One region of the Lysinibacillus sp. PWR01 genome, then DNA from elsewhere that is predicted to be linked to it. Evidence: a T-box and tRNA genes for the amino acid it is inferred to sense, from the RefSeq annotation. Region 1 holds a T-box; the other holds one or more tRNA genes.
The links. A T-box is a leader RNA that pairs with one kind of tRNA and senses whether it is charged. The one in region 1 lies ahead of cysS (cysteine--tRNA ligase), so its partner is inferred to be a tRNA-Cys.
Positions count from the first base shown of each region.

Region 2: it has a tRNA-Cys gene. The T-box ahead of cysS (cysteine--tRNA ligase) is inferred to sense a tRNA for this amino acid. The anticodon was not compared.

Region 1 is NZ_JBHERJ010000100.1:31,770-35,184, reverse strand. Features, by position in the region: gene ACEVFT_RS23885 (Mini-ribonuclease 3) at 1-263, opposite strand, end outside; gene cysS (cysteine--tRNA ligase) at 248-1,648, opposite strand; T-box leader at 1,709-1,926, opposite strand; gene gltX (glutamate--tRNA ligase) at 1,977-3,415, opposite strand, start outside.
Region 2 is NZ_JBHERJ010000067.1:31,889-35,303, reverse strand. Features, by position in the region: gene ACEVFT_RS13490 (hypothetical protein) at 1-475, opposite strand, end outside; gene ACEVFT_RS13485 (hypothetical protein) at 1,078-1,329, opposite strand; gene ACEVFT_RS13480 (hypothetical protein) at 1,770-1,958, opposite strand; gene ACEVFT_RS13475 (YvrJ family protein) at 1,964-2,137, opposite strand; tRNA gene ACEVFT_RS13470 (tRNA-Cys) at 2,179-2,249, opposite strand; gene ACEVFT_RS13465 (glutaredoxin family protein) at 2,384-2,626, shown strand; gene ACEVFT_RS13460 (sigma-70 family RNA polymerase sigma factor) at 2,770-3,360, shown strand; gene ACEVFT_RS13455 (hypothetical protein) at 3,364-3,415, shown strand, end outside.

The sequences.
Region 1 (3,415 bases):
CCACGGCGGAACACAGCCAATTCCTCCTCTGTTAAATAATTTTCATCCATCATGCGATGAACAATCATAGATTGCGCTTTTGCTGATACGTAGCGAGTTGCCTCTCGATGAAGTGTATTAGGTTTAACACGACCAGAGCGTAACAAATATTCTCGGATTTTTTGTTCCAATACAGCATCACCCATATAGGCTAACGCCAGCGCATTTAATTGTTTAACATCTTCATTGCGAAGTTTATCCAACTTAATTACCCTCGTTTCCATCTAGTTCCTTGTCGTGTATCTTCTAAAATGATACCTTGGGCTTGCAAATGGTCACGGATCTCATCAGAACGAGCAAAATCACGATTTTTACGTGCCTCCACGCGCTCTTGTAGCAATGCTTCAATTTCTTCGTCTAATAGTTCTTCTTCTTTTGCGAATTCAATACCTAGGACGTCACCTAGTACTTCAAAAGTTTCAATAAAGGTTTCTAATACCTTCTTGCACGTATTGGCTTCATTTAAGTAAATATTAGCAATACGAGCTATTTCAAATAATACAGAAATCGCATTGGCTGTATTAAAGTCATCATCCATTGCCTCTTCAAACTGTGCTTTTTGTTCCGCAATTTTGCTAAGCCATTCTTCTGAATGGTCACCTAAGCTTACTGTAGTCGTAAGGCGATGTTTCACGTTGTTGTAAGCTGTACGAATGCGCTCTAAACCTGCAGCAGCAGCTTCTACTAAATCCTTCGCAAAGTTAATTGGATGGCGATAATGGACAGATAACATAAAGAAACGTAGTATCTGCGGGTCAATTTGTTTACGAATATCATTCACAAGAATGAAATTCCCAAGAGATTTGGACATCTTTTCATTATCTATATTAATATACCCGTTATGCATCCAATAACGAGCAAATGTCTTATTATTGTGTGCTTCTGATTGGGCAATTTCATTTTCGTGATGTGGGAAAGTTAAATCCTGCCCACCAGCATGAATATCAATAGTATCTCCTAAATGTTCACGAGCCATTACAGAACACTCAATGTGCCAACCTGGACGGCCATCTCCCCATGGGCTTTCCCAGAAAATTTCACCTGGCTTAGCCGCTTTCCATAAAGCAAAATCTAATGCATCATCTTTTTTCTCGCCTGCTTCAATACGAGCACCGATTTTTAAATCGTCAACTGATTGGTGCGATAGTTTACCATAGCCATCAAATTTACGAGTACGATAATACACATCTCCAGCAGACTCATAAGCGTAGCCCTTATCGATTAACACTTGAATAAATTGAATGATATCGTCCATATGCTCTGTCACACGTGGATGAACATCTGCTTTTTTGCATCCTAGTGCCATAACATCCTCAAAATAGGCTGCAATAAAGCGCTCTGTTAATTCATGCACTTCTTCACCTAACTCATTTGCTGCTTTAATAATTTTATCGTCTACATCCGTAAAATTGGACACAAACTTTACATCATAGCCTTTATATTGAAAATAACGACGTACTGTATCATAAACAATTACAGGACGTGAGTTCCCAATATGGATATAGTTATAAACAGTTGGACCGCAGACATACATTTTCACCTTACCTTCTTCTAGCGGGACGAAGGTTTCTTTTTGTCTTGTTAATGAGTTAAAAATTTGAATACCCATTGTATTTCACTCTCCTTTTCTGATGAATAAAAAAGCGCCCCTATCACTCCTAAAAGGAATGACAGAGACGCTTGATTTGCGTGGTTCCACTCTGATTGAAGGAAAAATCCTTCCACTTTGGACATCCTTTAACGGGGACGACTCGATAAAGCCTACTATCGTTCAGCCTTATGCTCAAAGGTGCATTTCAGTTTTGCCTAGGCTCAGACCACTTTCAGCCGATGATGGTCCTCTCTTAAGAGCATGCGCTACTTACTTCTCCTTATCAACGCTTTTTCAATGTAAATACATTTTACAACGAAAGAATAAATTGTCAATAAATTTCTCTTTATTGCGCAAATTTTTCTACACGGTCAATTGCTTTCTCTTTACCAATTAAACAAATGGCGTTTGGCAACTCTGGTCCATGTGTTTCACCTGTTGTCACAACACGGATTGGCATAAACAGATTTTTACCTTTATGGCCAGTTGTCTTTTGTACAGCTTTAATCGCAGCTTTTACCGCATCCGGTGTAAACTCTTCTAGTTCCTCCAATTGCGCTTTAAACGCTGCCATTACTTCAGGTACTTGCTCTCCTGCTAAAACCTCTTTTGCTTCTTCATCATATTCAATATGCTCGTTAAAGAATAGGCTAGATAATTCGACAATCTCTGCACCAAAGCTCATTTGGTCATGATAAAGTGCAATTAAATCCGTCGCCCATGCATGTTGCTCTGCAGTAAGTTCTTCAGGTAATAAGCCTGCTTTTTGTAAGTGAGGTAAAGATAGTGCGACCACTTCTTCTAAAGATAGTTTTTTAATATATTGATTATTCATCCATGTTAGTTTTTGCTTATCGAACATAGACGGTGAATTAGAAAGACGTTTTTCATCAAAGATTTTAATAAATTCTTCTTTTGAGAAAATCTCTTCTTCCCCTTCTGGAGACCAACCAAGTAATGCAAAGAAGTTGAACATTGCTTCAGGAAGATAGCCTAAATCCTTATATTGCGTAACAAATTGAATAATCGATTCATCACGCTTAGATAGCTTTTTACGGTTTTCGTTAATAATTAATGTCATATGACCAAAGCGTGGATATTCCCAACCAAATGCATCAAAGATCATCATTTGCTTTGGTGTATTCGATAAATGCTCTTCACCACGGAAAACGTGAGAGATTTCCATAAAGTGATCGTCTAAAACAACTGCATAGTTGTATGTTGGAATACCATTTGCTTTTACAAGTACCCAATCACCAATATCTTTAGACTCAAATGTAACTTGTCCACGAACTAAGTCCTCAAATTCATATGTTACATTTTCTGGAATGCGCATACGGATTGTATATGGCTCACCCGCCGCTTCTTTCGCTGCGACTTCATCTGCTGATAGGTGGCGGCATGTACCATCATAAGTTGGAGCTGCTACACCTCTTGCTTTTTGTTCTTCACGAGATGCTTCAAGTTTTTCAGAGGAACAGAAACACTTGTAGGCTACACCTTGCTCTAATAGTTTTTCAGCGTGCTCTTTATAAATATCAAGACGTTCCATTTGACGATAAGGCGCATAAGGTCCACCAATATCAATGGACTCATCATATTCAATACCTAACCATTTTAGGTTATCTAGCTGAGATGCTTCTCCGCCCTCTACATTACGTTCAATATCCGTATCTTCAATACGTACAATGAATTTACCGTTATGATGTTTTGCATATAAATAATTGAATAATGCTGTACGCGCTCCACCGATATGTAAAAAACCTGTTGGAGATGGCGCGTAAC
Region 2 (3,415 bases), on a different contig from region 1:
ACCACATTAGATTAAGTTCATTATTTTGTGTAGAAGAACGTAATTCATTGACATCATATAATGGGTTTGTGTGCCATTCATAATCGAAATACTCTCCATTAATCTTAATAGTTACAATTGGGAATAAATTTACTCCAACAGATTGTGTAACTTCGATAACACTTGAATGACCATGGAAATGCGAAACAGCTTTAAATTCTGCGTTTTCGACAGTAAAAGTAATTACTGTCTGAAGTTCTTCCATAACTAAAGTAAGAACTTGTACAGGGGTAGTTCCTTTAGTAAATTCTCCGCCTAATGATTGTGTTATTAAAGCTCGAAGATCAGTATACTTAGCTTTAATAGCAGGGTAATGATTTAGTGAGTTGTTGATAAGCGTCTGCACACTTTCATTTGCCAATGCTTTTTCAACTAAATTGTTAACCTCATTTTTCGATAACTCTTTAATTCCTGATTTAGTTTGTTTTTCAGTCATTGTTTTCTCTCCCTTTTAAAGTATTTGAAGCAACATTTAGTATGATGTGCTTCATTACTATGTAAAGTGAAATACAACTGGAGATTTAAACTGCATTTTTAAATTTTTTTCAGGAAATATAAATTAAACCTATAAAACGAAATTATATGCTTTTGAATGGTTTGTTACGTTCTGAATAAGGAGGCTAATAGCTCTAATCTATGGAACTTGATAAAACGATTAAAGTAGTACATTTAGAATATAGGTAATATGCATTATAATTAATAGTTATTTTAATTAAATAGAATAGAATGATTCAGAGAGAAATAAAAAGTACAATTTTTTCTTTATATTGTTCTGAAAAATAATTTAGGACCTATTCGTGCATTTATTTTTAACCAATACTAAAACATCTCAAAAACTACGCCTTTTTGGCAATTATAATGAAGGCTCATAAGCACCAAATACAAAAAAGCAAGACCCGAGAATCCAATTATATACTTTTCATCTATTTAGCCTAAAAAATACTATGGATTATTATAAGAAGATATAGTATAGCTATTCTTTGTAGACTATCATAAAATTCCTATCATTCTGACTTTTGAAGATAAACTTTGCTTCTTTTAAGGTTTATTAAATCCATAAAAAGCCATTAGATAAATCCCGATAAACACTACTAATATAAACGAATTAAGGACAACTAAAATCATACGAGTGGGTCCCTTTATCCCTAAAATAGCAAATATTAGTCCTGAAATTCCTAAAATAAATGGAATTGTTATTCCAATTCCCAGAATATATTGAGGAGCCAATCCAATAAGAAATGTTAAAAACAAGAAAATTATTGATAAATACGTAAAAATTTTTCTTTGCAAATAGCACCGCCCCTTTGTATGTAAATGAAGGTTTGACTTTATTACAATTATACCACACGTGTTATTTACAGTTTTCATCACATCGAATAAACCATTCCTTGCCTGAAATCAACTTTGCCTTTTTTTATTTATAATAGTCAGTACTTAAAGATTATGAAAAAACCTTATTATCACCATTACATAATAATATAAAAGTTGCTCCATAAATGCTGATTTCCTGTTATTCTACTGTATAAAAAATGGTGTGGTAGGGGATGCGGTAGTAGAATGACTTTTAATTATCCTCAATTCCATTTTGCTAATAATATTTCTAATAGCATTTTTAATAGGAACGTTTGGATTTAAAGAAGCTTAAATCACTTATTAAAAATTAAAACCCATCAAATAAAATTAGGTAGTTCTTAACCTAAATTATTTGATGGGTTTATTTTGTTAATAGATCATGTTTCATTAGCATGAATCTGACAATATTCCCTCAATAAATTAGAAGAAATACTGGTATTTTGTATAAGATTTATTAGTAAATCGCGTTCTTTTGGGGACAGACTGTCACTCGCTAAACAATTTGTATAAAATGATTGCACTTCTCTTGCTTTACAGTAACAGGCCATTAATTTTTCAATTTCCATGTGGATTACCCTCCTTTCTTGTAATTAAGAGATTTTATAACTTCAGATAACTCCATGATGACAGCTTCTAATTTATCTATTTTCCTTTCAAAGCGAATGAACAGATAGACTGTTATGGCAATAGGGAATCCAAAATTTCCTATTAGGCTAATCCAAATTGGAACATTTTCTGGTGTCATAATGTAAATCACCCTCCCTCTTACTCCAAATTAGTAATATAAGGTGATACTCGGATTCGAACCGAGGATCCAGGTTTTGCAGACCCTTGCCTTACCGCTTGGCTATATCACCAAAATTGTAACTGTACTATGTAAAGAGGATTCTTCTGTAATAAAAACAACCTTCCTATAAAAAAAATATTATTTTGTCGTGGTTTCATTTCTTATGTTTTAATCCTCTTTATAGAAAAAAAGGAGGTCTCTAAGATGAAGTATGATATAACGGTATATTCAAGCGATGGATGTCAATATTGTGTTAGGTTGAAGGAGTGGTTAGAGGAAAATAATATTACTTATATTAATAAGGATATTAATGAAGAGCACGTATTAATGGAGTTTAAGCAATTTAATAGTAGCGCTATCCCATTTACTTTATTAGTCGCTGATAATAAAGTAGAGAGAATTATTGGTTATCAGCCAGAAAAAATAAAAGCTATATTAGATATTTAACTAAGTTGGATTAAATCACCTTTTTTGTATAAAAGGTGATTTTTTTTATCTTTTTAAGAACACTTGTTCTTATTTTAGTTTATAATATAGATACAACATTCACTTTATATAGAAAGAAGGCGGATAATAGGAGGGATTATTAAATGAAGAATGATAAACAAAAAATAGAGGAATTTTTCTATAGAAATAATGAGCAGGTTAACAATCCAATTATTAAAAGCTTTTTGTCGGATTCCCAAAATCTTTATTTGGTGCAAAAAGCGATCTTATATCCAACTGATTTGAATAAGAAACTCGTTGATGAATCTTTTCAATCGCACTATATAAATGTTAGGAAGATCAAATATGTAAGTAATTTAATTTATTTCTTTAGTTTAGATTTTGATAAAAAAAGAAGAAGGCTGCAAAATCGGTCTTTATTAATATTAGATAAGGGATTATCAGAGGAGGGGGAGACGACCCTAAAAGAGTTAATAGAAGATACACGCAATGAAAATGGTCTAGATCATTTAATTGGTGGAGGATTATTGGACAATATAGAAGATGTACAGCTCTTAAAGTCCTTGCAAAAACTAACGGTAAGACAGCTTCAAATTTTAGAGATGATTTATGTAAAAGAGCTTTCTATAAAAGAGATAGCTCAACTATTACAAACAACTCCCCAGAATATATCCAATCATCATAGAAAGGCTTTAAATAAACTCAATCATTCACTCGGAAAAAAGGAGGAATAAATTATGGGAAATTTAGAAAATCAACATACTGAAGAGACGCTAACAATAATCGAGA